2 regions of the Rhizobium sp. PP-CC-3G-465 genome follow, and region 2 is predicted to be linked to the other one. Evidence: riboswitches for the same ligand, from Rfam matches in the RefSeq annotation. Region 2 holds a riboswitch; the other holds the start of a gene.
The links. Region 2 has a riboswitch for S-adenosylmethionine ahead of metA (homoserine O-acetyltransferase MetA). Riboswitches for the same ligand answer to the same signal wherever they lie in the genome.

Region 1: linked by a shared signal. The riboswitch ahead of C8J33_RS10060 (O-succinylhomoserine sulfhydrylase) and the one ahead of metA (homoserine O-acetyltransferase MetA) in region 2 are both predicted to bind S-adenosylmethionine.

Annotation. Positions count from the first base shown of each region.
Region 1 covers NZ_SLYH01000001.1:2,130,319-2,137,143, forward strand. Annotated here, with positions in the region: gene C8J33_RS10045 (glycerol-3-phosphate dehydrogenase/oxidase) at 1-141, shown strand, start outside; tRNA gene C8J33_RS10050 (tRNA-Gly) at 470-543, opposite strand; gene C8J33_RS10055 (2'-deoxycytidine 5'-triphosphate deaminase) at 620-1,714, opposite strand; SAM riboswitch at 1,788-1,866, shown strand; gene C8J33_RS10060 (O-succinylhomoserine sulfhydrylase) at 1,912-3,105, shown strand; gene apaG (Co2+/Mg2+ efflux protein ApaG) at 3,261-3,653, shown strand; gene C8J33_RS10070 (Hsp33 family molecular chaperone) at 3,706-4,692, opposite strand; gene argF (ornithine carbamoyltransferase) at 4,901-5,818, opposite strand; gene C8J33_RS10080 (aspartate aminotransferase family protein) at 5,910-6,825, opposite strand, start outside.
Region 2 covers NZ_SLYH01000003.1:120,396-127,220, reverse strand. Annotated here, with positions in the region: gene C8J33_RS14835 (thiamine diphosphokinase) at 1-26, shown strand, start outside; gene C8J33_RS14830 (ABC-F family ATP-binding cassette domain-containing protein) at 29-1,864, shown strand; SAM riboswitch at 1,923-2,000, shown strand; gene metA (homoserine O-acetyltransferase MetA) at 2,050-2,973, shown strand; gene C8J33_RS14820 (aldose epimerase family protein) at 3,105-4,109, shown strand; gene C8J33_RS14815 (hypothetical protein) at 4,236-4,928, shown strand; gene C8J33_RS14810 (hypothetical protein) at 4,925-5,344, shown strand; tRNA gene C8J33_RS14805 (tRNA-Gly) at 5,384-5,458, opposite strand; gene C8J33_RS14800 (prolyl-tRNA synthetase associated domain-containing protein) at 5,760-6,269, shown strand; gene trxA (thioredoxin) at 6,355-6,825, shown strand, end outside.

The sequences.
Region 1 (6,825 bases), on a different contig from region 2:
GGCACGCTGACGCTGCGTCTCCTTCGCCGTATCGCGGAGATTGCCGGGCAGGCGCTCGATTGGAATGCGGCGAGGATAGAGCAGGAGATCGAGAGCGTCAGAGACGAACTCTCGCGACTGCATGGCGTGACCCTGGCTTAGTCGCCGGGGTTCCATCGCTTGATGTGGGCCAATATCTCGAGATCGCCTCGGACAATAAAAAAGGCCGGGGCGAAACCGCACCGACCTTCCTCATTTGCTTTTATCAAGTTGCCAGTACATCCGTGGTCAAATCGACGAAAGCTTGTATCGGACCCGAGAACATCTCTTTTCGAAACGCTCGACCGGTTGCCGATAAGAGAGATATAGGAGCCGAATGTGACGACTTCAAGTCGAAACCGAATTTTCTTCGAAGAATCATTCTGATTGAGATTTTTGGTCCAGGAACCGGCTCAGTGATACGCCGTTTCGCTCGAACCCCTGAGATAGCTGGAGCGGGTGAAGGGAATCGAACCCTCGTATTCAGCTTGGGAAGCTGCTGCTCTACCATTGAGCTACACCCGCCGATGCGCCAGACATCCAACAGATGCGGCGGCGTGTCAATCCTCAAGCGAAAAAACGAGGCTTCGAAACGCGCTTCTCAGCCGCGAAAATGCTTGGAAAGCTTCAAGCCCTGCGCCTGATAGTTCGAGCCGACACCCAAGCCATACAGCCCTTTCGGGCGCTCCATCATGTGTTCGTAAACGAGGCGGCCGACAATCTGGCCGTGTTCGAGAATGAAAGGCACCTCGTGGCTGCGCACTTCGAGCACGGCGCGGCTGCCGGTGCCACCGGCCTGCGCATGGCCAAAGCCGGGGTCGAAGAAGCCGGCATAGTGGACGCGGAACTCGCCGACCAGCGGATCGAACGGCGTCATTTCCGCTGCAAAGAGCGGTGGGACGTGCACGGCCTCGCGCGAGACGAGAATGTAGAACTCATCGGGATCGAGGATGAGTTCGTCGGCGCCGCGGCTGTAGAGCGGCTCCCAGAAATCGTAGATCCCGTGCGCACCCTTGCGGTCCACATCCACCACCGCCGTGTGGTGCTTGCCGCGATAGCCGATGAGCCCGTCCTCGCCGGTCCCCTTCAGGTCGATGGACAGCGCGATGCCGGCGCCGGACACGTTCGGCGTATCGCTCGCCACCAGCGTCTCGGTGCGGTGAAGCTCGAGAACTTCGGTCTCGGTCAGCAGTGCATGGCCCACCCGGAAGCGGATCTGCGACAGGCGCGAGCCGCGCCGCACGATGATGGGAAAGGTGCGCGGGCTGATTTCGAGGTAGAGCGGGCCGCGATAGCCGGCGGGGATCTTGTCGAACTCCTGCGCGCGATCGGTGATGACGCGGGTGAAGATATCGAGCCGGCCGGTCGAGCTTTTCGGATTGGCCGAAGCCGACATCGCGGCGGGCAGATCGAGGCTTTCCATGAGGGGTACGATGTAGACGCAGCCCGTTTCGAGCACGGCCCCTTCGCTCAGGTCGATCACATGCAGCTTGAGGCGATCGAGCTTGTCGGCGACGAGATGTCCCGGACCCGGCATGAAGCTCGCGCGCACGCGGAAGGCCCGGGCGCCGAGCCGCAGGTCGAGGCTCGCCGGCTGGATCTGGTCGTCGTCCAGCGGCCCTTCGCTGAGAAGACGGCCTTGCTCGAACAGCGAAGCGATTGCGCTATCCGCCAGAATGCCCGTTTCGCGCGCCATGCCATCATCCTTTTTTAGAGGCCGACAAAACCAAATACGGCCGATTGACGCAAGCGGGGCGAAGACGTATGGGAACTTATCCCGTGGTGATTTGGCCGGTCGGCTTGCAGCCACGTTAAACAAATGGCTAAAAAGACCGGGCTCGAACCGGTCTGCTTTACGCGACCGGTTTTTTTGTTTCTGGAAGGAGACAATTGATGAGCACGGCAAACAACACATGGCGCCCGGCGACACAGCTCGTCCACGGCGGCACCACCCGCTCCAGCCACGGCGAAACCTCCGAAGCGATCTTCCTGACGCAGGGCTTCGTCTACGAGACGTCGGAAGCCGCGGAAGCGCGCTTCAAGGGCGAGACGGACGGCTTCATCTATGCCCGCTACGGCAGCCCCACCAATGACATGTTCGAAAAGCGCATGTGCCTGCTGGAAGGCGCCGAAGATGCGCGCGCGACGGCCTCGGGCATGGCGGCGGTCTCGGCGGCCATCCTCTGCCAGCTGAAGGCCGGCGATCATATCGTTGCGGCCCGCGCGCTCTTCGGCTCGTGCCGCTGGGTCGTGGAAACGCTGGCGCCGACCTACGGTATCGAATGCACGCTGGTCGATGGCCGGTTCATCGAGAACTGGGAAAAGGCGATCCGCCCGAACACCAAGGTCTTCTTCCTGGAAAGCCCGACCAACCCGACGCTGGAAGTGGTCGATATCGCGGCCGTAGCCAAGCTTGCCGATGCGGCAGGCGCCAAGCTGGTGGTGGACAACGTCTTTGCGACGCCGCTGCTGCAGAAGCCGCTCGAACTCGGCGCGCATGTCGTCGTCTATTCCGCCACCAAGCATATCGACGGCCAGGGCCGGTGCCTCGGCGGCGTCATCCTGTCGTCGAAGGACTGGATCGACGAGCATCTGCACGACTACTTCCGCCACACGGGCCCTGCCCTGTCGCCGTTCAACGCCTGGACGCTGCTGAAGGGCATCGAAACCCTGCCGCTGCGCGTTCGCCAGCAGAGCGAGAACGCGGCGAAGGTTGCCGATTTTCTTGCCGAGCAGAACCAGATCGCCCGCGTGATCTATCCCGGCCGGAAAGATCATCCGCAGGCCGACATTATCGCCAAGCAGATGAAAGGCGGCTCCACGCTGGTCTGCTTCGAGATGAAGGGTGGCAAGGATGCGGCGTTCGCGCTGCAGAACGCGCTCGAGATCGTCAAGATTTCCAACAATCTCGGCGACGCCAAGAGCCTGATCACGCATCCGGCGACGACGACACACAAGAACCTTGCCGAGGACGCCCGCGCCGAGCTCGGGATTTCCGACGGCACAGTGCGCCTCTCGGCCGGGATCGAGGACAGCGACGACCTGATCGAGGATTTCGCTCGGGCGCTCAAGGCCGTTTCGGCCTGAGTCACCTCTTCTGCCATCGCTAAACGCTTGAAAATCGCGCCTCACGGGCGCGATTTTTCTTTGTGCCGCGCTGCAACACACTTTCCGCGGGCGTTATTCTTCGGGAAACCATCTGGCTCTAGAATAGAGCTCAGCGACTGGAAAGGTTTTGCATCATGTATCGCGCGCTGACACGGGACATCGAGGTCACCGTAGAGCCTTATTATCTGGAGGATCAGTCCGATCCCGAAGACGGGCGCTACGTCTGGGGCTACCGGATCCTGATCTCCAACCGCTCCGTCAAGACGGTGCGGCTGATGACGCGCTACTGGCACATTACCGATGAAAACGGGCAGGTGGACGAGGTGAACGGCCCCGGCGTGATCGGCGAGCAGCCGGTTCTCAACCCCGGCGACACGTTCGAATATTCCTCCGGCTGCCCGCTCGATACGCCATCCGGCGTCATGTTCGGCCACTACGCGATGGAGACGCCCGAAGGTGAGACCTTCACGGTGGATATTCCCGCCTTCTCGCTGGATCTGCCCGGCCTCAGCCGCACGCTGAACTGACCCCCGGCCGCAAGAGCCGGGAGCCTATTCGGCAAGGTCTCGCCGGGTCGGCTTACTGCGGACGGACTTCCGTCGCCTCGAAGGTGTAGGTGGTGGAGCAGAACTCGCAGGTCACCGAAATGACGCCATCCTCCACGGTGCTTTCGATCTCCTCCTGGCTGAAGCTGGCGAGGACATCGCGAAGCTTCTCGCGCGAGCAGGCACACTGGTCGTAGACCGCCTGCGGCGGATAGACCCGTACCCCGCGCTCATGAAACAGACGAAAGAGCAGCCGTTCGGTACCGACCGTTGGGTCGGTCAGCTCGTCGGCATCGATCGTCTCCACCATCACGCGGGCTTCGTCCCACAGATCGTCCACGCTGCCATCGAAGCTCTCGGCACCATCGCCACCATGCAGGTCCTGCTGGCGTATCCGGTCCGGTGCTTCGGGCAGAAACTGCGCGACCATGCCGCCGGCACGCCAGCGGTGACGCGGCTTGCCGTTCTCGTCGCGATCCAGAAGCTCGGCGACGCCGAGGCGCACCTTGGTGGGGATCTGCTCCGACTGGCGGAAGTAGACGCCGGCGATCTCCTCGAGCGAGGCGCCGTCAAGCGGCACAATGCCCTGATAGCGCTGGGTGAACTCGCCCTGATCGATGGTGAAGGCGAGAACGCCCTGTCCGAGAAGAGCCTGTGAATCGGTCTCGCCCTTCTCGATGGCGCTGGCCAAGGCCTCCTCGTCGTAGCGGGCATAGGCCCGCACGCGGTCGGGCGTCGAGAAATCGGCGACGACGAGGTCGACAGGACCATCGCTCTTCGTCTGGATGATCAGCTTGCCGTCGAACTTCAGCGAGGTGCCAAGCAGCACCGTCAGCACCACCGTTTCGGCCACGAGGCGCGCGACCGGAAGCGGATAATTGTGACGTTCGAGGATCGCGTCCAGCATCGGTCCGAGCTGGACGGCGCGACCGCGCACATCGAGACCTTCCACCTGAAAGGGCACGACGCGGTCATCGCCCGCATAGCCGAATTCGCCGAGATCTGGTCCCTTGTCCACCATGTCCATACTCCTGATGCAAGACTCGCCGCGGCGAGCCCGAACGCAGATGACAGCTCCCCGGACAGGTCCGGGAATCGCAAGCCGCAACTCCATTCTATTGGATTGATATGAAATGCCAGCAAAAAACCGTGGCATCCCGCTTGGCCCCTAGATCGGGAGCCGGATGCCGGTTTTCAAGGTTTCGGCGCTGCAAGCCGACGGGAAGCGTTCAAAGCGCGCCGAGGCACCAGGCAAGGATCGACTTCTGCGCGTGCAGGCGGTTCTCGGCCTCGTCGAACACGACGGACTGGCGGCCGTCGATCACCTCGTCGGTCACTTCCTCGCCACGATGCGCCGGCAGGCAGTGCATGAACAGTGCGTTCTCATCCGCCTTCGACATCAGGGCCGCATTGACCTGATACGGCTGGAAGACATTGTGGCCGCGGGCGCGGTGTTCCTGGTTCATCGACACCCATGTGTCCGTCACCACGCAGTCGGCTCCGGCCACCGTCTTTTCCGGATCGTGCGACAGGACGACATTGCCGCCATTGTTGCGCGCCCAGTTGAGGATCTTGTCGTCGGGCTCGGAGCCGAGCGGCACGGCCATCTTCATCGTGTAGCCGAAACGGGCGGAGCCCTCGATGAAGGAATGCAGCACGTTGTTGCCATCGCCCGTCCAGGCGATGGTTTTGCCCTTTACGGGGCCGTTATGCTCCTCGAAGGTCATGATGTCAGCCATGATCTGGCAGGGATGCGTCGTATCCGTCAGCGCGTTGATGACGGGCACGGTGGCGTGTTCGGCAAGTTCGAGCAGGCGGCTGTGGTCCGTCGTGCGGATCATGATCGCATCGACATAGCGCGAGAGGACCTTGGCGGTATCGCCGATGGTCTCGGCGCGACCGAGCTGCATTTCCGTGCCCGACAGGAACAGCGTCTCGCCGCCGAGCTGCCGCATGCCAACATCGAAGGACACGCGGGTCCGCGTCGAAGGCTTTTCGAAGATCATGGCGAGCATCTTGCCGGCCAGCGGCTTCTCGGCTGTCCCGGCCTTGGTCGCTGCCTTTCGCACCCGCGCATCATCGATGATGGAGCGCAGGTTCTCGGCCGACATGGCGGAGAGATCGAGGAAGTGCCGGGTATCAGCCATGGAAATGCGTGTCCTGTCCTTGTCCCATCGGGGCTTCAGCCCCCTGTCCGGGCCTGGGTGTCGGTAATCCTGGGTGTGGGGTGGCGCGGCCTTAAGCGGTCGCGCGCTGCTTCACAGCCGTCAGCGTCTCGCTGGCGCGCTCGATGCGGGCGAGGCCCTCGCGGGCTTCCTCCGCAGTGGTGATCAGCGGCGGCAGCAGACGGATGACGTTTTCGCCGGCAGGAACGGCCAGCATCTTTTCCGCCCGGATCGCCTTCAGCAGATCTGCCGAGGGAACCACCGCCTTGATGCCGAGCATGAGGCCTTCGCCGCGGATTTCCTCGATCACGTCGGGGAAGCGGTCGGCAAGCGACGCCAGGCCCTGGCGGAAGACGAGCGCAACGTCGCGGACGTGCTCGAGGAAGCCGTCGCCCAGAACCACGTCGAGCACGGCATTGCCGACGGCCATGGCCAGCGGATTGCCGCCATAGGTGGAACCATGCGTGCCGGCGACCATGCCGGAGGCGGCCTCTTCCGTCGCAAGGCAGGCGCCGAGCGGAAAGCCGCCGCCGATGCCCTTGGCAGCCGCCAGAATATCCGGCGCAATGCCGGACCATTCATAGGCGAAGAGCTTGCCGGTCCGGCCGACGCCGCACTGGACTTCGTCGAAGATCAGCATCAGGCCGTATTCGTCGCAGAGGTCGCGCAGCGCCTGCAGGAAGGCCTTGGGTGCCGGGCGTATGCCGCCCTCGCCCTGGATCGGCTCGATCAGGATCGCAGCGGTTTCCTCGGTGATCGCATCCTTGACGGCATCGAGATCGCCGAAGGGGACCTGCACGAAGCCGGGCGCCTTGGGGCCGAAGCCTTCGAGATACTTCGCCTGTCCGCCAGCCGCGATCGTCGCGAGCGTGCGGCCGTGGAAGGCGCCTTCGAAGGTGATGACGTGGAAACGCTCCGTCCGGCCCTTGGCGAACTGGTAGCGGCGCGCGGTCTTGATGGCGCATTCTAGCGCTTCCGCACCGGAATTG
Region 2 (6,825 bases):
GCCCCCTCGACATGACAGGAGCCTGACCATGGCGCCGCCCATTCTGAAACTCGACGATATCGTGCTGACCTTCGGTGGCACGCCGCTTTTGAACGGTGCGGCGCTGCAGGTGGAGCCGGGCGACCGGATCTGCCTCGTCGGCCGCAACGGCTCCGGCAAATCGACGCTGCTGAAGATCGCCGCCGGGCTGATCGAGCCGCAGTCGGGCGAGGTGTTTCGGCATCCGTCATCGACCGTGCGCTACCTGGAGCAGGCGCCGGATTTCGGGGCCTACACCACCGTGCAGGCCTATGCCGAGGCGGGCCTCGGGCCGGGCGACGATCCCTATCGTGTGACCTATCTCCTGTCGCATCTGGGCTTGAGCGGCGAGGAGAACCCGAACGATCTCTCCGGCGGCGAGGCGCGGCGCGCGGCCCTTGCCCGGGTACTGGCGCCCGAGCCCGACATCCTGATGCTCGACGAGCCAACCAACCATCTCGATCTTCCGACCATAGAATGGCTGGAAGGCGAGCTGCAGAAGACGCGCAGCGCCCTCATCCTCATCTCGCACGACCGTCGCTTTCTGGAGAAGGTCTCGACCGCGACCGTCTGGCTCGATCGCGGCACATCGCGACGGCTCGACCGGGGCTTTGGCCAGTTCGAAGCGTGGCGGGACCAGGTGCTGGAGCAGGAAGAGCTGGAACAGCACAAGCTCGGCAAGCAGATCGAGCGGGAAGAGCACTGGCTGCGCTATGGCGTGACCGCCCGGCGCAAGCGCAACATGCGCCGCCTCGGCGCGCTGCAGGATCTGCGCTCCAACTATCGCGGCCACAAGGGGCCGCAGGGTTCGGTACAGGCCAACGTGTCCGATGCGCAGGAATCCGGCAAGCTGGTGATCGAGGCGGAGAAGATCACCAAGGCCTATGGCGAGCGCATCATCGTTGCACCCTTTTCCATCCGGGTGCACCGGGGCGACTGCATCGGTCTCGTCGGCCCGAACGGCGCCGGCAAGACCACGCTATTGAAGATGCTGACCGGTCAGATGAAGCCCGACGAGGGCAAGGTGAAGCTCGGCACCAATCTCGAGATCGCCACGCTCGACCAGAAGCGCGAGGATCTGAACCTTGAGGATACGCTGGCCAACTACCTGACCGACGGCCGCGGCGAGACCCTGCTCGTCAATGGCGAGCAGCGGCATGTGACCGGCTACATGAAGGAGTTTCTGTTCCAGCCGGAGCAGGCGCGCACGCCGATCAAGAACCTTTCCGGTGGCGAGCGGGCTCGGTTGATGCTGGCGCGCATCCTGTCGCGCCCGACGAACCTTCTGATCCTCGACGAGCCGACCAACGACCTCGACATCGAGACGCTCGACCTCTTGCAGGAGATCGTCGCAGGGTTTGCCGGCACCGTCATCCTCGTCAGCCACGACCGCGACTTCCTCGACCGCACGGTGACCTCCACCATCGCACCGGCCGATCCGGAAGCCCCGGATGGGCGCTGGATCGAATATGCCGGTGGCTATTCCGACATGATGGTGCAGCGCAAGGGCGTGGCCGACGAGCGCAAGCGCGCCGAGAAGGCGGAGAAGGCCCGCCAGACCGGCGCTGCTTCGACCTCCGGTGCCGGTGGCACCGGGAAAGCGGCCAAGGGAAAGCTCTCCTTCAAGCAGAAGTTCGCGCTGGAGAACCTGCCGAAGGAGATGGAGAAGGCGCAAAGCGAGATCGCGAAGCGCGAGGCCGAGATGGCCGACCCCAAGCTCTTCACCAAGAACCCGGCCCGTTTTGCAGCGCTTGCCGCGGAACTCGAAAAGCTGCGCGCCTCCATCGAAACGATGGAGGGCGAATGGCTGGAGCTGGAAATGCTGCGCGAGGAGCTGGAGGGGTAAAGACCCCACAGCGTCCCTGATTCGCGTCATCCTTGATTCGTGGGGGCATCGGGTCTATGACTTGCGGCGTGGTGATTTGGCCGGCCGGCTTGCAGCCACGTTAAACAAGTCGCTAAAGGGCCGTGGGACGATGTTTCGCCCGCTACCCTCCATTTCGGCCGGTGTCGTTATTCCGAGTGAAGCCGATGCCCATCAAGATACCCGATACGCTGCCCGCCTTTGAAACCCTCGTCTCCGAGGGTGTGCGGGTGATGACCGAAACGGCTGCCATCCGTCAGGATATCCGGCCGCTGCAGATCGGGCTTCTCAACCTCATGCCGAACAAGATCAAGACCGAGGTGCAGATGGCGCGCCTCGTCGGCGCTTCCCCCCTGCAGGTGGAGTTCACGCTGATCCGCCTTGGCAGCCACAAGGCGAAGAACACGTCCGAGGATCACCTGCTCGCCTTCTACGAGACGTTCGAGGATGTTCGCGAGCGGCATTTCGACGGGCTGATCATCACCGGTGCGCCGGTGGAGCTGTTGCCCTTCGAGGAGGTGACCTATTGGGAAGAGATGCAGCAGGTCTTCGAGTGGACGCATACCCATGTCCATTCCACGCTCAACATCTGCTGGGGTGCGATGGCGGCGATCTATCATTTCCATGGCGTGCCGAAGCATGCGCTGCGGGAGAAGGCGTTCGGCGTCTACACGCACCACAATCTCAATCCGTCCTCGGTCTATCTCAGCGGCTTCTCCGACGATTTCCAGATCCCCGTATCCCGCTGGACCGAGGTGCGGCGCGGCGACATCGAGACGGTGTCGGGGCTGGAGATCCTGATGGAATCCGATGAGATGGGCGTCTGCTTCGTTCACGAGAAGACCGGCAACCGTCTCTATGTCTTCAACCATGTGGAATATGATTCGACGTCCTTGTCGGACGAGTATTTCCGCGACGTGAATGCTGGCGTGCCGATCAAGATGCCGTACAATTATTTCCCCCACAACGATCCGGATCTGCCGCCGCAGAACCGCTGGCGCAGCCATGCGCATCTGCTGTTCGGCAACTGGATCAACGATATCTACCAGACGACGCCTTACGAGCTGGCGGAGATCGGCAAGGGGCGCTGAGGTTTGCGCGCGCTGATAACGGCGCGCGCTGAAGATTCCGCGATCGACGCGGGGAGACGATGAGGTCGGCGGTGCCTTGGGCGCTGCGACCGGACAAGAGCGAGGACCATATTTTGACCAGCAGCACAGCCATGGAAATTTTCGGCCATCTGAAGACGGGCGAGCCCGTGCACCGCGTGACGATCCGCGGTGGCGGTTTGACGGCGAAGGTCATCTCGTGGGGCGCGGTCATTCAGGATCTGCGCCTGGAGGGCCATGCGGCACCGCTGGTGCTGGGCTTCGAGGCGTTCGACGACTATCCGGCCCACTCCTCCTATTTCGGTGCGACGCCCGGTCGTTCGGCCAACCGCATCGGTCACGGGCGCTTTACGATCGACGGCGAGGACTTCCAGCTCGAGTTGAACGAGAAGGGCGTGACGCATCTCCATGGCGGCAGCGACGGCATTGCCAAGCGTCTCTGGACCATCGTCGATGTCACCGAGGATTCCGTTTCGTTGAAGATCGTCGATCCCGCAGGTCGCGCCGGCTATCCCGGCACCTGCGAGATCAATGCAACCTACCGGCTTTCCGGCCATGGCTGCCTCAGCGTCACCTATACGGCGACGACGGACACCCCGACGATCGCCAATCTCTGCCAGCACACCTATTTCAACCTCGATGGGCGTGCCGACACGCTCGGCCACGACATCATGATCGCCGCCGATCACTACCTGCCGACGAACGAGCAGCAGATCCCGACTGGCGAGATCGCCCCGGTCGAGGGCACGGTGTTCGATCTGCGCCAGATGTCGTCCATGCGCCGGCAGACGGAGGGCGAGAAGGTGCTCTACGACCATAATTTCTGCCTCTCGCCGGAGCGCGGCCCCAAGCGGTCCGCGGCCCTTGTCCGCAGCATCGATTCGGGTGTCGCGCTCGAGGTCCGCACGACGGAGCCCGGCGTTCAGTTCTATTCCGGCTTCAAGCTGAACACGCCCGTTCCCGGTCTCGAAGGCCGCACCTACGGGCCGTTTGCAGGCTTCTGCCTGGAAACCCAGATCTGGCCCGACGCCGTCAACCACGCGGGCTTCCCGAACGCCATCCTGCGCCCCGGCGAAACGCTGCGCCAGGAAACGGATTATATCTTCTCGAAGAGCTGAAACGTCATATTGGTGGCAAGCATACTGTGCCTCGGGGCAGCGAAGGCTGAGCGGTACAAGACCATCTGCTTAGTCTCCGTTGACACTGATCTCATAAACTGACTCTAATGTCTCTGGGAGCCGCTCATGGAAAATCTCATCGGCGTTGGTTTGTATACTCCTGCAGAGGCGGGAAGACTTCTTCGCGTCTCCCCGACAAAAATCTCTCGATGGCTTCTGGGGCACGTCGTCAAAGGCGTCGTGTATCGCCCATTATGGGATCCATCGGTCCACTTTGGAGACGAACGGCTTTATCTCGGTTTCAAGGATCTTATGGAGGCTCGTGTCGCCGACGTGCTTATTCGTGAAGGTGTTTCCGCGATCAAGGTTCGTTCAGCTATTAAGATCGCTAAAGAGGAACTTGGAAAAGACCATCCTTTATCAAGCAATCGCTTTCGCACCGATGGCCGAGAGATATTCCTGAGCATCATTTCAACGGATGAGGAGGGGCAGAAAAGTGAGCGGCTGCTAAATCTCTTCCGAAAGCAGTATGAATTTCAGAGCGTGATTGATCCAATTCTGAAAACAGTTGATTTCACGGAGAATGGAGACCCTAAGCTCTGGTGGCCATCAGGCCGAAAATCAAAGGTCGTTGTCGATCCAGCGCGATCTTTTGGTCAACCGATCGATTCAGTATCAAGCGTTCCAACTGCTGTTCTCGCAGCGGCGGGCAGACAGGAAGGTATTGCCGTTGCGGCATTGTCTTATGCGGTAGAGCGGAGTTCAGTTAAGCGCGCTATAGAGTTCGAAAGCGCGTTGTGGCAGCGGGACGCGGCGTGAAGGTCTTTTTCGATAACTGCACCGCGCCAGTTCTCGCATCAACTCTGCATGGCTTTATCAGTCACTACGGTCACTCGGCCTTCCACATCAAAGATGTTCCCGGACTCGCTAGAGGCAGAAGTGCACCCGACGTTGACTGGATTGAGTTATTACGCTCAGCACAAGATACCTGGATTTTTATTTCCGGAGACGGGCGTATCTTGAGGAATCCGCCGGAACGTGTGGCGCTTCGTTCCTCGGGCCTCCATGGCTTCATACTGGCGCCAGCCTACCAAAAAAACCCAATGCACATGAATGCAGCTCTGCTCATCAGTCGATGGCCTGACATCGAGCAGATCACCCAGATCCTATCGGCTCCGTCAATGCATGAAATCCCGATGGGAAAAAGTACAAAGCTTAGGGCACTGCCTCTTTAGCTTCGCTCTACCATAGCAGAATACTCTCAAGAGGGAAAATGGAGCGGGTGAAGCGATTCGAACGCTCGACCCCAACCTTGGCAAGGTTGTGCTCTACCCCTGAGCTACACCCGCTCATCAACCAAGGTCCGGGGGTAGTCGGTGGACCGTGGCGTCGCCGTTTTCGTTGGCGACGGGCGCTATATCGCTCAGCCGATTTGGAAATGCAACAGGGAAATGACGGGCGTGGAAAAAATTTGCCGAAATTTCTTCTAACCAATTGAATTTGCGTGTTTTTGCATTGCAGTTTTTTACCGGGCCGGATGTGCCGGACGTCGCGATGTCGCGACGGAACATCTTGCAGACGTGTCTCAGCGATTGCGTCTCGTGTCGGCGCTTCGTAATCACATGGGGAGCAGAGACAGGAGCCCAAGACATGACGGACGTGCAGCCGAAGACGGCAGAGGATCTTTTCCGCTTTCTCGACGATCTCGGGATCGCCCACCACACGAAGCGGCATGCACCGGTGTTCACCGTGGCCGAATCGGTATCGCTACGCGACGAGATTCCCGGCGGGCATACGAAGAACCTGTTCGTGAAGGACAAGAAGGACAATTACTTCCTCCTGACGGTGGAGGAGCATGCGACGGTCGATCTGAAGACCGTGCACACGCTGATCGGTGCCGCGAGCAAGGTCTCCTTCGGCAAGCCGGAGAAGCTGATGGAGTATCTGGGCGTCATTCCCGGTGCCGTGACCGCGCTCGGCGTCATCAACGACCATGCCCAAGCCGTCACGCTGGTGCTAGATTCGGACCTGATGCGCGAGGAAATCGTCAACTGCCATCCGCTGACGAACGACGCTACGACATCGCTGGCGTCGAAGGACCTGATCCGCTTTGCCGAGGCGACGGGGCATGTGCCGCTTGTCTTGAAAGTCACGGCCTGACATACGATCTTTGAGGGCAATGGCCGGAGCACATCCGGTAAGGACGAGGATCGGGGCTGCGCATGGTCCCTGCAAGGAGCATTCGATGAGCGGCAACAATCCCTATTCCGGTTCCTACGGCAGCCAGATGAGCGCGACGGCAACCTATGGCGGCGCGCCTGCAACGGTCTCGCCGTCGCCGGCAGCCGTTGTGCCTGCAACGAGCGGTCCACTGATCTCCGACACGACGACGGCCACCTTTACCCGCGACGTGCTGGAGGCCTCTCGCGGCCTGCCGGTGCTGGTCGATTTCTGGGCGCCCTGGTGCGGCCCCTGCAAGCAGCTGACGCCGATCATCGAGAAGGTGGTGACGGAAGCGGGCGGGCGCGTGAAGCTCGTCAAGATGAACATCGACGATCACCCCTCGATCGCCGGCCAGCTCGGCATCCAGTCCATTCCCGCCGTTGTCGCCTTCGTTGACGGCCGTCCGGCGGATGGTTTCATGGGTGCCGTTCCGGAAAGCCAGATCCGGGCCTTTATCGAGAAGATCGCAGGTCCCATGATCGACGATCAGGCA